One region of the Gloeothece verrucosa PCC 7822 genome, then DNA from elsewhere that is predicted to be linked to it. Evidence: riboswitches for the same ligand, from Rfam matches in the RefSeq annotation. Region 1 holds a riboswitch; the other holds the start of a gene.
What was found. Region 1 has a riboswitch for cyclic di-AMP ahead of ntrB (nitrate ABC transporter permease). Riboswitches for the same ligand answer to the same signal wherever they lie in the genome.
Positions count from the first base shown of each region.

Region 1 (7,559 bases):
TTAATGCCATCGAGTACCACCAATTTTTCCCCGTCAGGCAGAGCATAAGCTTTGACTAAATTTTCAATCACTAAAAAGTCGTTAGAGATCATTTTATTAGCCTTGGTATTGAATTCTGGATAAGCAAAGTGAGCCATTGTTTTACCTGAGTTAAAAGTATAATAAGAGTATTAATTAAGATAAAGCAAATTTCTTAGGAGAATTGGAACTAATCTCAAAACTCTTCAGATATCCAATCGGATCGCTAGGGTCAAATTTCCGTTTGTCAATAAAAACTTCTGCCGCTTCAACTTTATAATCTTCAGCAGGACATTGAATGCCCATTTCTGCGGCAATTTCTCGATAGAGGTCTGTTCTCCAGGCTTTGTGGGCTAGTTCTTCGGCATTTTTGGGAAACTCTTTAATCTGTCCCCAACGGGCCGATTGAGTCATTAACCAAAGACTATGAGATTGCCATAAAAATGTTGAGTGATTACCTGGGATTGTTTTTAATTTATCGGGTAAGTCAAAAAACAGAGTCGTCTCAAGAGTATTGACGGTTCTTTTTTTGCCATCAAATCCACCATAGTTGTATTCCCCAACAATCCCGGGCCGCGTAAATTTATCCACAGGTCCCGTTTTAGGTTTGGCTCCAGTAAAAGAGCGATCAGTAATTAATGTTGCTACTTCTTCCCGATTTTTTGGGTCGCTACAATACTGACAAGCTTCTATCATGGCCTTAACCAAACTGCGGTAAGTTTTGGGATTTTCTTCGATAAAAGATTCCATTACCGCTAATAATCTATCGGGATGCCCTTCCCAAATTTCTCGCCCTTGAGCAAAGGTAAATCCCACCTGTTGACCTTTTTTTCCTAATGGGTTGAGGGCGCGAGTATTCCAAGGTTCTGCCACCATATAAGCTTGCATGGCTCCTAAGCGCATATTACTCACCATTTGCGGCGGCGGAATAATAATTACCCGGAATTCTTCATCGGGGTTAATTCCCGTCGCGGCGGCTAAGTAACGGAAAAAATATTCATAAATCGACGAACTGAGAACAACGGCTAAAATCTTTTGTTCTGTAGGTAATTTAGCAAAATAATTTTGGAAGTCTCGCTCAAATCCTTCAAGATTGCCATTGTATTCGTGCCAAGGGCGTAAATTACTATCCCACATGGCTTTATTCATGGTCATAGCATTTCCATGACGGTGAATGGTCATGGCGGCACATAGAGGAGCATGACGCGCTCCTTCTGCACCGGTGCGGGCGTTGGTGACTGCACCTGAGACAACCGGCGAAGCATCTAAGCGTCCAAAGATAATCCCGTCTCGTGAGGTTCCCCAACTGGCCTCTCTACTGAGGGTGACATTGAGTCCGTATTTGCGGAAAAATCCTTTAGACCACGCCACAGCAAAGGGGGCGCAATCATTAACCGGTACAAATCCTACTGTTAAATTCGGTTTTTCTAGGGTTTTGGGGTCAATAATCGGTTCAACCGCTTGAGCTTCTTTGGTGAGTCCTACAGGGCTACGATTGGTGTTAACACAAGAAGATAGCGCGAGTCCGCTTGCTGCCGCGCCCAGACCTTGCAAAAATTGTCGGCGCGACCAACTCTGATCATGATTCATCTTATTCTTTTCCTGCTGTGGCTGAATTGATTTAGTTAGTTTGTGGGATGACTAATTTAATTTAGCTTTTCGGTGAGTGACAAGCACTTGTATTTGACCCAAAATATAGTCTAAAAGTAATCCCGTTAATCCAATAACTAGGACAGCAAGAAACACGGAATTAAGATTTAAACGGTTCCATTCATCCCAGACAAAAAAGCCGATTCCTAAACCCCCGGTCAGCATTTCTACCGCTACGATCACTAGCCAAGCAATGCCTAAACTAATTCTCAACCCCGTAAAAATGTAAGGCAAACTCGCAGGCAGAATGATTTTATAAATTTGTCTCCAACGCGGCATCTCTAAGACTTTAGCCACATCTAAATAGTCTGAGTTCACGCTAGAAACGCCCAAGGCAGTATTAATAATTGTCGGCCAGAGGGAAGTAATAAAAATGACAAAGATTGCTGAAGGGTCGGCTTGATTAAAAATGGCTAAAGATATCGGCAGCCATGCTAAAGGGGATACGGGTTTAAATATTTGAATAACCGGATTTAGCGCACTCATAGCGGGTTTCGACATTCCAATCAAAAAACCAACCGGAATGGCAACCATTGCACTTAAAACAAAGCCTATTAATACCCGTCTTAAACTGGCAATTAATAACCAACCTATGCCTAAATTACCAGGGCCTCGAACGTAAAAAGGATTAAAGATATAATCTAAATTAGCTACTAATGCTTCTGGGGGTGTGGGCATTAAATCCGGATTGAGTAGGGCCACAATCCACCAGAGAATTAAAACCCCTAAAAAACCGGCTAAGGGTAATAAAACTTGATCTTTAATGATAAGCGGCTTTGTGGTTTTCCACGCGGATTTAGCCACCAGTAAAACCAAAGAAATATTCAGCATTGACATTGTTTCACCAATACATCGAAGGCAGGTACTTAAAAGCAGACCAGGACCAGCCAGGAATACTGATGATGTCAACTAATTGTAAAAATGCTGACTCTACCAGTCTCCTCTCAATGCCTACGGAGTTAGCTGACGGACTAGGGCTGAGAGTTGCCCTTCAAGGATTACCTTATTACTATTACTTAGAGTAAGGTCTAATCCTCAATACGCCCCTTTGGGTGGTTCCCCCGTTCCAATTAACACTGTTAACCGAACTCGGCTGACTTATTCTGCTATTCACTCCCCATAATATCACACTTTTGTAGGTTGTCAATGAGAATTTTTAGCTCCTTTGGAGAACAGGACGGGACCGAAGCACTCCCTACAGAAAAAAGCACAGAAGAGGAACCGCTTTTTTGTACGATAGGTTCATAGGATACAAAAAAACCGATAGGCGATCGCTTTAATCGTCAACTAGACTGTTGTAAGTAGGCAAACCTTCCTCAAATGGGAAAACAAGCAATTGGGCCAGGAGATAACCAAAAATCATCAATGAGCATCTCAACGTCTGTAGTATCAGAACTGTTGCAAGCCATACCCCATTGGCGGCCTCAAATGTACTTTAAAGCTTCCTTAACAGCGCTGTCCCACGCAATGGAAGATCAGGTACTAGCGGGAGAAGATTGTCCTTTAGTCATTGCTAGTTTTCAACGAGAGCGGTTTTATCGACAAGAAGCCCATCGATATCGACGTATAGCCAGCAAAAGCCAGCAAATTTATGTTCTTGCCGCGCCTGAAACCGATTTTGCCAATAATTCTGGAGTCTTTGAGACCATTGCCTTTGAAAAAAGCGATGGGTTAGCGTTGGAGTGGCATTTAGTGGTGATTGGACAACAGTATGCAAGCTGTCTCATCTGTCGAGAGCGAGCGATAGGGACTGAAAAACAGAGTGATATGAATGTTATGGATAATAGCCGCCGTTTTGAAGGGATATGGACTTTTGATCGACAGGTGAGTCAAAAAGCGGCTGAGATTCTTTTGAAGAGAATTTTACTCTATAGACCCGAACTCGCCTCAAAAATAGAAGAGGCACGTCGTCTTTATTTGCCTTCGAGCGCCCCCGAAAATGCTCTGCTGACGAAAGAAAATCAATTTTTGTCCCAAACTCCTACGGTTCAACCAGATCCCTTTGTTCAGCGCTTGGTAACTTATTTACAGGTAGCTCAGTACAAATTAATTAAAGCCAATCGCTCTTTAACCCTTAAAGAACATAAAGAACGTTTAATTAACTCAGTCACCCATGCGATTCGACAGTCCTTAGATCCCGAAGAAATCTTACAAGTGGCGGTGCAAATGCTCGGAGAAGGATTAGGGGTTTGTCGTTGTATCGTTTACCGTTGCAGCGAGAACGACGCGATCGCTAAGATTAAACATGAATTTTTAAACGACGGAATTAAATCCATTAAAGGACAACTTTGGCCCTTAAAAAATAATCCTCTGTTTGAAGCGATTATTTCTCAGCGAGAATCCATCAGTGTTGATGATACGCTCAAAGACCCTCGCCTACAACCGCCGCTTAAATCTAACCGCGCCGCCTCATTAAAAACCATTGTTAAAAGTTGCTCGATAGCTTCTTGGTTGCTGGTTCCGATTCTTTATCAAGGTAGATTATTAGGCATGGTGGAGTTACACCACTGTGGTCCGGCTCCGGCCAGTTGGAAAAGTGAAGATATTGCCCTAGTCAATGCCATCGCTACTCAAATCGGTGTTGCCCTAATTCAAGCAGAAGCCTATGCTAATCTTCATGACCTTAACGAGCAATTAGAAGCGCTTGACCGTACTCGCTCTAATTTAGTGGCTATTACCGGTCATGAGTTGCGGACTCCTTTATCGACGATTCAGGTTTGTTTAGAAAGTTTAGCCACTGAACCCGATATGTCTCCTGAATTGCGTCAAGTCATGCTGAATACGGCTTTACAAGATGCTGAACGAATGCGAACCCTAGTACAAGACTTCTTGACGCTTTCACAATTAGAAAGTGGTCGAATCGAGTGGCATCCAGAACCCCTCTCACTTTATGAATGTGTTGAGTTGTCCCTGAGTCATGTTCGCTCCCGTAATACAGAAGGAAAATTACCCAGAATCCAAAATTTTGTCGCTCCGGACCTTCCCCTCGTTTTAGCGGATGGAGAATGGTTAGTGGAAGTTCTCTCTAAATTGCTCGATAATGCCTGTAAGTTTACTAGCCCTGATGGCAGTGTCACCATTGAAGTGAATTATAATTCTTTACAACAATTAGAAGTCACCATATCTGATACCGGACGAGGCATCGAACCCAATCGTTTAGAAACCGTGTTTGACCGTTTTTATCAAGAAGAAGGCGCTTTACGACGTTCAGCAGGAGGCACAGGTTTAGGTTTGGCTATTTGTCGGCAAATTGTTAGCGGCTGGGGGGGGCAGATTTGGGCGCAATCAGAAGGAAAAAATCATGGCAGTCAGTTTCATTTTACGGTTCCCCTTGTAGCAGAGTCTTTTGGTTCAGAGTTTGACATGAGCAATAGTGATGAGGTAGAGGATTCTGCCAGTTCTACTCCACAAAAACGACGGCGAACTTCGAGAAAAAAAAGGAATTAGATTTATTGTTACTCGGGTTCACCAGAATTTAACCCTATCTGTACCTCAGTTCAGCCAAAAATATGTCTAATGCCATTGAATTTAAACCCATCAATGTTTTAATTATCGGAGCTTCTCGGGGAATAGGATTAGGCTTTGTCAAGCAATTACTTAAAAACGAAGAGGTAGAACAAATTTTTGCTACCTATCGTCAAGAAACTTCGGCTGATTCTTTATTGAGTTTGAAAAATGAAGCAGAAAGTAAGTTAATTTGTTTACCCTTAGATATTACTAACGAAGAAGAAATTACCGAAGTGGTAAAGCAAATTCAAACTCGAGTCAATCAGTTACACTTAGTCATTAACTGTGTAGGCATATTACATGAAGGCTCACTACAACCGTCAAAAAGCCTCCGACAAGTAAATTCAGAAAAATTAAGCCGCTATTTTCAGGTTAATAGTATAGGTTCGGTCTTACTGGCTAAACATTTAGTGCCTTTATTTCGTCATCATCAGCCAAGTGTGTTGGCGAGTATTTCTGCTAAGTTAGGCAGTATTGGCGATAATGAGCTTGGCGGCTGGTATGGTTATCGAGCTTCTAAAGCCGCTCTGAATATGTTGATGCGAACAGTGGCCATCGAATACAAAAGAATTAATCCTCAAACCCGAGTGATAACTTTACATCCCGGCACCACCGATACAGATTTATCTAAACCGTTTCATAAAAATATTCCGCCCGAAAAAATCTTTTCCGTAGAGCGTACTGTCAAGCAATTACTAACTGTAATTAACAATTTAACCGAAAATGATAGCGGACATTTTTTTTCTTGGGATGGAACCCGTTTACCTTGGTAAATAGTCGTAAAAATTAAGTTATCTAATCATCTTTAGTCCCAGGTATTTCCGAAAAAAATTAGCCCATCTTTCGCGCTCTGAGAATAGCTCCGGTTAGAAGACAAAAAGCCAAAATTCCCACCAACCCTAAAGCCCAAACCCCCAATAGGGCGCTGGTGTTCCACAAGGCATGAGTCGTGGCGGCAATTAAATAGCCTGTGGCTAAAATCTTCCAGCGTCGTCTAGGTTTGATGACACTTAAACCGATATAATAACCAAAGTAGCCGCTATAGGCCATGTGACCAAACACAGAGCCAACGATACGAACAATTAGCAGTTGTAATCCGATCAATTCCCCACCTTGCTGCACGGCATCCGGAATATATTGTCCCAAGGTTTCCAACAAAGTAAACCCTAAACCCGAAGCCGCCCCTAAAACAATCCCATCTAAAGGATCTTGGATCGCCAATCGAGGTAAGTTAAACTTTTGACTCAAGCCCATTAAAATAAATAAAGGCAGGGCTTTAAACAATTCCTCGGCAAGACCGGCTCCAAAAAATTGAGCGGTGAAAGTGGAGAGAAAGCCGCTATGTTCTTGTAAAGCTTTACCGGGTAGTAAATCTCTAAAAAACCAGATAAACAGAGACCATAGAGGGGTAAATAATAGGATGGGTGTGAGCATCACAGGAATTAGTAAAACCCACCAAGGCTTTCGTTTACCACAGAGTTTATAAATGAAGTAAAAACCGCCAAAACCCAAGAAAAGCGCAATCAGAAAGTTAAATAAGACGGCATTCCCCAGACTACTCAATAGTAAAACCACCCAGATAACGGTAATGACTCCAGGCACAAAATAAGGCTGTTGTCTGAGGTCTTTTTTAGTAGAAATAATGGGCAAAAGCATAGAGATAGATAAAGTGCTTGTGGGGTTTCGCCCGACTTCTACGTTTAAGGAAGTAGCCGATACTTGAGGCATTAAATCATTACCCATGAATCGCAGTTGGGTATCGCCTAGAGTAATGGTGTTACCATTGTTTAAAGGTTGAGAACCCCGAACCAGTTTTTGCTTATTAATTAATATAGGATTATTTTCTCGTAAATTTTCGATCAAAAATTGATTTTGAGGGGAATTAAAAGTAATTTGACTGTGCAACCTTGACACTTTGGGGTCACTCAGCACAATATCGCACAGGTCTGGGTCTCGTCCTAGGCGAATGGTACCTGCTTTTTTGTTGGTGGAATCATTGATATCTATAGAGCGTGTTTTTTCTATTCCATTTTCTCGCCAATGTAGCGTCAGTTGATGAGTATCAGAAGCCAGCATATTTCCACAATTGAGACAATATCTGGCGGTATCAGAATTATTGGAACCACAATGGAGACAGTTTTTCATGGTAGTGAGATCCTTCCCCGATTAATGCTAATTTTAACAATGATTATGGATTTATTACCAATGAATTTGAGTTAAAATATAGCGTAAACGATCATAATCATCCTTTAACAACATATTTAATTGTCTTCCCACTTGAACTAACCACTGCCGGTCCCCTTGACGTAATTGATAAATTTCCCGAACCGATGCAGCCACTAAAGCCTCTACAGGTACATCTTTTACCAGTAAAAGAGTGCGTA
Region 1 covers NC_014501.1:1,284,014-1,291,572, reverse strand. The annotation lists gene CYAN7822_RS05725 (ABC transporter ATP-binding protein) at 1-137, opposite strand, end outside; gene CYAN7822_RS05720 (ABC transporter substrate-binding protein) at 175-1,608, opposite strand; gene ntrB (nitrate ABC transporter permease) at 1,660-2,499, opposite strand; cyclic di-AMP (ydaO/yuaA leader) riboswitch at 2,602-2,773, opposite strand; gene CYAN7822_RS05710 (DICT sensory domain-containing protein) at 3,034-5,115, shown strand; gene CYAN7822_RS05705 (SDR family NAD(P)-dependent oxidoreductase) at 5,178-5,948, shown strand; gene CYAN7822_RS05700 (PrsW family glutamic-type intramembrane protease) at 6,007-7,320, opposite strand; gene CYAN7822_RS05695 (HAS-barrel domain-containing protein) at 7,375-7,559, opposite strand, start outside.

Region 2 (7,559 bases), 360 kb from region 1:
AAAAAGCCGATACAACTCCCGACAATGGCCCCTAAAATAGGATTTCGCGGCATGACCTTGATTAACTTATCCACATCAATGAAGATTAACAACGCACTGGATAGCATCACGCCTAATAAAAGAAAGGGGATAGCCTCGACTAACAGACTCAGAAAGAGTGTGAAGGCACTGTATAGCTGATTAATCATAATGGCCTTCTCAGATGGTTTGCTTTAATTAGACGAGCATATAAGGACAAAAGGTTCAATATTCATAGCCTCCATCGCTCAGTTTTTTGAGTTGCTGGTCAAATTTAGCCGTTTGCTTAATATTTTTTAATATACCTCAGATCTGGCGGACTTCAATCAGTTTGTGCTTTAGTTACTCCTGCTTCAACAGATTTGACTAATCCATATTATTATTTACACTATTTTGATATAATTTAGTTATAAAGATTCCCTTGAGCCGTATTACATCCGAGTTTTCAGGCTCGGTGGTCTAGCATATCTATGGACAAAGTATTTCTTACCCTAGGCGTTGTTATTGTTGCTTTAATATTTTTTATTGGTGAGTGGTTGCCGGTTGATTTTATTGCCCTGTGCATTCCAGTTATTTTAATTGTTTTAAATTTAGTGACTCCAGATGAAGCCCTTTCTGGGTTTAGTAATTCCGCTACCATTACCGTGATGGCTATGTTTATTCTCAGCACCGGCATTAGCCGCACAGGAGTCATGCAAATGGTAAGAGATTTATTGGTTCGATGGGGAGGCAAGACTATCTCTAACCAAATTTTAGCTCTAGGCTTAATTATTGGCCCGATTAGTGGTTTTATTAATAATACGGCTGTTGTTGCTGTTTTTTTGCCGATAATCGAAGAATGGTGTAATCAACAAAAAATTGCTGTGTCTAAAATGTTTATTCCTCTTTCCTATGTAACGATTTTAGGAGGAATGCTCACGGTAATAGGCACATCAACTAATGTTTTAGCCAGTGGATTATCTAAACAATTAGGTTATGAAGAATTTAAATTATTCCAGTTTACGCCACTAGGAATGATTACTTTTTCAGTTGGCTTAATTTATTTAGCTTTTATTGCTCCTCTTCTTTTGCCAAAAAGAGAACAAAGTTCTGATTCATTAAGTCAAGATTATAAATTAGAAGATTATGTTACTGAAGTCATTATTACGCCAGGCTCAAGTTTAATTGGGCAAACGCTACGACAAAGCGGAATTCAAAGAAAATTTGACTTAGATGTTCTAGAAATTATTCATAATGGCAATCATTTTCCTCAACCTTTAGCTGATAAAACTTTATCGGCGGGAGATATTTTATTAGTGAGAGGAACGAGAAAAGATTTGCTAAAAGTCCGAGATGCTAAAGATATTGAAATTTTACCTGACCTGAAATTCGCAGAAAAAACGTTAGAATCTGAACTAACAACCGGAGAAGAAAAAGTCGCTGAAGTGTTAATTCTTTCTAACTCTCGCTTAATCGGTTCCACCTTAAAAGATTTGCGCTTTAGACAGCGTTATAATGGCACAGTTCTCGCCATTCGTCGTGGACAAGAATTGGCAAGAGAACGCTTAGGAAAAATCCCTTTACGTTTCGGAGATTTATTACTGGTTCAGGGGCCGAAAGAAAGTTTTATCGGTTTACAAACCACTCGAGAACTTCTAGTTATTGAAGAACGAGATGTAGAAACCTTAAAACAAGATAAAGCCCTCATTGCTCTAGGGATTATTTTAGGGGTTGTGGTGATAGCCGCTATGAACTGGTTCCCCATTTTAGTGACAGCTTTAATCGGTGTGATTTTAATGGTATTGACTGGCTGTCTCAAACCCGGAGAAATTTATGGTGCAGTGCGTTGGGATGTGATTTTTTTATTAGCTGGATTAATTCCTTTGGGAATAGCAATGGATAAATCGGGGGCTACTCAATGGTTAGCTGATAATCTAGTGACTTTAGGAGGCGGCTTATCAGGTTTTTGGATTTTACTCTTTTTCTTTATCATTACTTCTATACTAACAGAAATTCTTTCTAACAATGCCTCTGTAGTCTTAATGATGCCCATTGCTGTAAAAGTAGCAGAAAGTTTGCATCTGAGTCCTTACGCTTTTATGCTGGCTGTTACTTTTGCCGCTTCTAATAGTTTTATGACTCCCATTGGTTATCAAACAAACACGATGGTGTATAGTGCTGGCGGCTATCGGTTTTTAGATTTTACTCGGGTGGGTGGGCCGTTAAATTTATTGATGATAGTCATCACACCCATATTTATTGTTTTGCTTTACGGACTTAACGGTTAGATAAAATTCCCTCCTTCTTTGGGACTGTGCTATGCTTGAATATCAAATGAGTAAGTCAGCCTAATCCTCTTGAGATAGAAGATAGAGGTACGGGGGAACCAACTTTGGGGCGTATTTTGACAGAAAAAGCATCCTAGTTTCTGCTAAGAGGGACATCTCTCAGTCCTAGCCCATCAGCTAACCTCGTCGGCATTGGGAGAAGCCTGAAAAATTACAGCATTTTCAGTAATGTCTAAATTTCTTCAGTCCGCTTCGCTGCTACTCGATTAATTGATTGTTTAGTTAATCTATCCAGTTGAGGCATTACTATGAAAAACGCTTTCGCTCAGATCTTCTAAAATTATTAGAACTCTTGTCTAATTCAAGTTTACTTCAATTCTTTTAAGTTTTGCTTTTTACCTGATGGTATTTTGCCTGAGTGCCTTTTTAAATTCTCCTCCTCAATCTGCTATCTTTTTAGTTTTGAACTAACTTATGCAAACGGATTTTTAAATTTTGTAAATTTTGCTATTTTACTTATGGAAAACTTACCCGCGATTATTGCTGCCTTAACTTTTATAGGTGTCATCGGCATCATCATGGCAGAAACATTACATCTGACAGTAGCCGCTTTATTGGGAGCATTAATATTAGTTTTTACCCATGTAATGACGTTATCAGAAGCGATCAACTATATTAGTGCTTCTTATGCCACCCTAGCCTTATTTTTTGGCGTAATGGTTTTAGTGAGAGCTTTTGAACCGACTAAAATCTTTGATTATTTAGCCACCCAAATGATTTTATTAGCTAAGGGAGAAGGAAAATTTTTACTGTTAGGAGTAGTGGCTATTACAACCCCCATTTGTGCCGTTTTACCCAATGCTACGACGGTGATGTTATTGGCTCCTTTAATTCCGCCAATTGCTCAAGATATTGGCGTTGATTTTGTTCCTTTATTAATTTTAATGGTATTTGTGGCTAATAGTTCGGGTTTAATGACTTTAGTAGGAGACCCCGCCACCTTTATTGTGGGAGACGCTATTAATATTAGTTTTAATGACTATTTATCTCGCTTGAGTTTAGGCGGAGGACTTGCTGTTATTACCATTGTGGTTATGGTTCCTTTCCTATTTTCTGACCTTTGGAACAAGAAATTTAGTCACTTAGAAGATTTACCTCATCCAAAAATTAATCATCCAAGAGTGTTAATGCTAGGAGGATTAATTGTTTTATTTGTTTTGACCTTTTTTGTGGTGGGGGAATCTTTTCCGGTGCCGATTTCTCCGGCAGCAGTAGCGTTATTAGGTGCGGCTTTAGCCCTACTCTTAGCCCATCAAAGTAAAATTGACACGGTGAATAATATTTTAAGAGATGTGGATTGGAGTACCTTAATATTTTTTATGTCAATTTTTGTCTTGATTGGAGGATTAGAAAAAACCGGAGTTGTCAATCAATTATCGGCAGTGCTGGCAGCAATTTTAGGAAAAAATATTGCTTTAGGAGCGGTCAGTTTATTATTTTTAGTCGGACTTTTGTCGGCTGTAGTGCCGAATATTCCTCTAGTAGTCGCTATGGTACCTTTATTAAAACAATATTTAGTCAATGTGGGCTTAGCTACTCCCGAAGTGCTTACCCCAGCTTTTGATGGCCAATTTGCCCCCGAAGTCTTGCCATTATTTTATGCTATGATGTTTGGAGCGACTTTAGGAGGAAATGGCACATTAGTAGGAGCCTCTTCTAATATTGTCGCGGCTGGAATTTCTGAACAACATGGTAAAAGCATCTCCTTCAAGAGGTTTCTAAAATACGGAATTCCCGTCATGTTTATGCAACTGGTAACCTCGACTATTTATATCACTGTTTTCTTTCTTCTTTAGCGTAATTAAGAAAGCTTATGCACCTGAAGTTTTCTCAAGATTTAGATTCTCTGCTAAGGCGGTTAGCCCTTGATCCGCTAACGCTTAAAGACATTCTAGAACAAACTTCAGAACGCGGCTTTAGTTTAATGATTGGTTTGTTAGCGTTACCCTTCCTATTTCCCTCGATTCCAGGATTACCGGTTTTTTTTAGTTCCGCCAGCATTTTATTATCAATACAAATGGCGTTGGGTAAACGGAAACCTTGGCTACCCAAAAAAGTTGCTCAAGTTCAATTTCCTCGAAGATTAAGCCGACAATTGCTCAAACGAGTGAAAGGATTACTCAAACTGGTGGAAAAAGTTACTCGTCCTCGCTGGTTGATCGTGGCTAATCATGCTTATACTTGGCAAATTAACGGATATTTGATGACTTGGTTAGCGATATTATTGATCCTACCGGTCCCTTTTACTAATCCTTTACCTAGTGTAGGGATTTTACTGTTAGCAATAGCCACCCTAGAATCAGATGGCTTATTAATGTGTTTGGGCTATATCTGGAGTCTTGGCGTTACGATCTTTTTTGTATTTATTGGCTATACCTTCTGGCAAGCTTCCACTCAGTTAATCAACTGAATCATAAAAAAAGCCAATCTACAATAATTGTAGAAAATCCCTTCTTCTTTGCGCCCTTTGCGTGAAAACAAAAGACCCATTTGCATTACGCTTCACGCCTTACCCAATACTGGTTATGATCATTGATAAACCAATCTAAAGCTAAAAAATGAATTATGGAAATTATCCCCGCAATTGATTTACTCGAAGGACGCTGTGTCCGCTTATATCAAGGAGATTATCAGCAATCCCAAGTCTTTAACGATAATCCTGTCGCTGTGGCGCGTCAATGGGTAGAACAGGGAGCAACCCGCCTTCATGTAGTAGACTTAGACGGTGCTAAAGCCGGTAAACCTGTAAATTTATCAGCCATAAAAGCGATTGTTAGGGCGGTATCTATTCCTGTACAAGTAGGAGGAGGATTACGTGATCGTAGCAGTGTCGCCGCCTTACTCAATTTAGGGGTAAATCGAACCATATTAGGAACAGTTGCGGTAGAAAACCCTCAGCTAGTTCAAGAACTTGCTCAAGAATTTCCCGATCAAATTGTGGTGGGTATTGATGCCCGAGATGGTAAAGTCGCTACGAGAGGATGGTTAGAAACCTCCCAAGTAGAGGCCAAAGACCTTGCTCAAAAGATGGCAGATTTAGGAGCGGCAGCGATTATTTATACTGATATTCATCGAGATGGAACCTTAAGCGGTCCCAATTTACCTGCGTTGCGAGAATTAGCTAAAGCAGTGAATATTCCTATTATTGCCTCTGGGGGAGTTAGTTCTTTAACTGATTTATTAAGCTTACTCGCTTTAGAACCTTCAGGTGTAACCGGAGTCATTGTGGGAAAAGCTTTATATACTGGAGAAGTAGATTTATCAGAAGCAATTCGAGCCATAGGAGATGGACGCTGGCAGGATATTCCCCCAGACCTAGGGTTTTCAGCTTTTGCTTAAATTTGTATCAGGATCAAGAACTAGGTCTAATCTCTGCAATTTGCTAGGATTAACTATATAGCAAATCCTATAATCATATAGGAAAGCTAGACCTATCTGAAAAATTTTAAGCAATTGTTCTTAATTGTCTCTATAAACTCGAATGGGAAACGAAACAATTACACTATTATCGAAACGGGAAATAGAAAAAATGCGTCGAGCGGGACAGTTAGCCGCCGAACTATTAGATCATCTAGCACCCATGATCCAACCAGGAATTAGTACCCTAGAAATTAACGATGAAGCAGAACGTTGGACACAAGCTCATGGAGCTATCAGCGCACCTCTAGGCTATCATGGATTTCCTAAATCGATTTGTACCAGTGTTAATCATGTCATCTGTCACGGAATTCCTAATGAGGCGCAAATTCTTCAAGATGGAGATATTATTAACATTGATGTCACCCCAATCATAGACGGTTATCACGGCGATAGCTCTAAGACTTTTTTTGTCGGTACGCCTTCCCCAGTGGCTAAAAAGTTAGTAGAAGTGACGGAAGAATGTTTAAAACGAGGAATTTCTGCCGTTGGCCCTGGAACAAAAATTGGTGATATTGGCGCGGCTATCCAAGAATATGCGGAAGGACATGGCTTTTCGGTAGTTAGAGATTTTGTCGGTCATGGTATCGGTAGAGAATTTCATACCGCTCCTCAAGTTCCCCATTATGGGACAAAAGGAAAAGGCAAACGACTTCGTCCAGGTATGGTCTTTACCATTGAACCGATGATTAATGAAGGGACTTATGAAGCGGTAGTTTTAGAGGATGGTTGGACAGCCATTACTAAAGACTATAAATTATCGGCTCAGTTTGAACATACCATTGCGGTTACTGAAGATGGCGTTGACATTCTAACTCTGCCTTAGTTTTATATAGCAATCCTATATGAGTTATTGCCTTTTTCGACAAGCACTCCTGTACAAAAAAAAGTAATAACCACAGATGAAAACAGATAAATCTGTATCTTAACCACTTAATAACTTATTTGGGATTGCTATATTTTATTGATTATTATTTTCCAATTCATTGGCGTTTATCTAATTTAAATGAACAGATAATCATTAAAATTTACAATTAATTTAGATACTAAACTTAACATCATATTGCCAATGAACAACTGATCGATTACACTATAGATTAAATAAAGTTCTAGAGCTAAAAAAGCTTTTCCTGTAGGTGTGATGAGCAATCTAAATCATACATAAGTTTAATGGGTAACTTAGAATACAAATAACAGCGAAAGCACGGACTACACCAACAATTATTTTATATAAAAAAATGACTTCCCCTTTCGATCCGATCAATCGTGGGTTTATTATCATCGCCATTGTAGGCTTAATGCTTTTGATGGTAGCAGTTTTAACCGGGGCTGCACCAGATTTGATCGAAGATGAAGGCGAAAAAAGACTGTTCATTCTTCGTATTCCCTTAATTGGCCCTTTACTGGCTCTGTTAGGTGTTGGGGAAGTGCCTATCTTGTTTCTGTTAGGAATTTACCCCTTTATGATTGGAACTGTGGGATGGAGTGGGAATTTACTTTGGCATTGGTATTATAACGTCTATCCTACCACCTCCCCCGGTTGGTGGGTCGTTCGTCTTATAGGGGTTGTCCTTGCTAGAGGGTTTACTTTTATAGCTGGTAGACTCAGGCGCTTATTAAAAACCCACACCGTAGCCGAAAAAATGATCCCTGAGCGTTTTATTGGCATAACAGGCAAGGTTTTAGCAGTTTTGGGGAATGGAATGCTAGAAGTAGGGGTTCATGATGACTTAGGAAAATGCCTCGTTCAAATTTATTGTCTTCCCTGGGAAAATGCCACAGATAAAAGCTTTGCTG
Region 2 covers NC_014501.1:1,642,773-1,650,331, reverse strand. The annotation lists gene CYAN7822_RS07390 (permease) at 1-185, opposite strand, end outside; gene CYAN7822_RS07385 (SLC13 family permease) at 489-2,285, shown strand; cyclic di-AMP (ydaO/yuaA leader) riboswitch at 2,333-2,491, shown strand; gene CYAN7822_RS07380 (ArsB/NhaD family transporter) at 2,804-4,141, shown strand; gene CYAN7822_RS07375 (exopolysaccharide biosynthesis protein) at 4,159-4,755, shown strand; gene hisA (1-(5-phosphoribosyl)-5-[(5-phosphoribosylamino)methylideneamino]imidazole-4-carboxamide isomerase) at 4,911-5,684, shown strand; gene map (type I methionyl aminopeptidase) at 5,827-6,588, shown strand; gene CYAN7822_RS07360 (hypothetical protein) at 7,001-7,559, shown strand, end outside.
Region 2: linked by a shared signal. The riboswitch ahead of CYAN7822_RS07380 (ArsB/NhaD family transporter) and the one ahead of ntrB (nitrate ABC transporter permease) in region 1 are both predicted to bind cyclic di-AMP.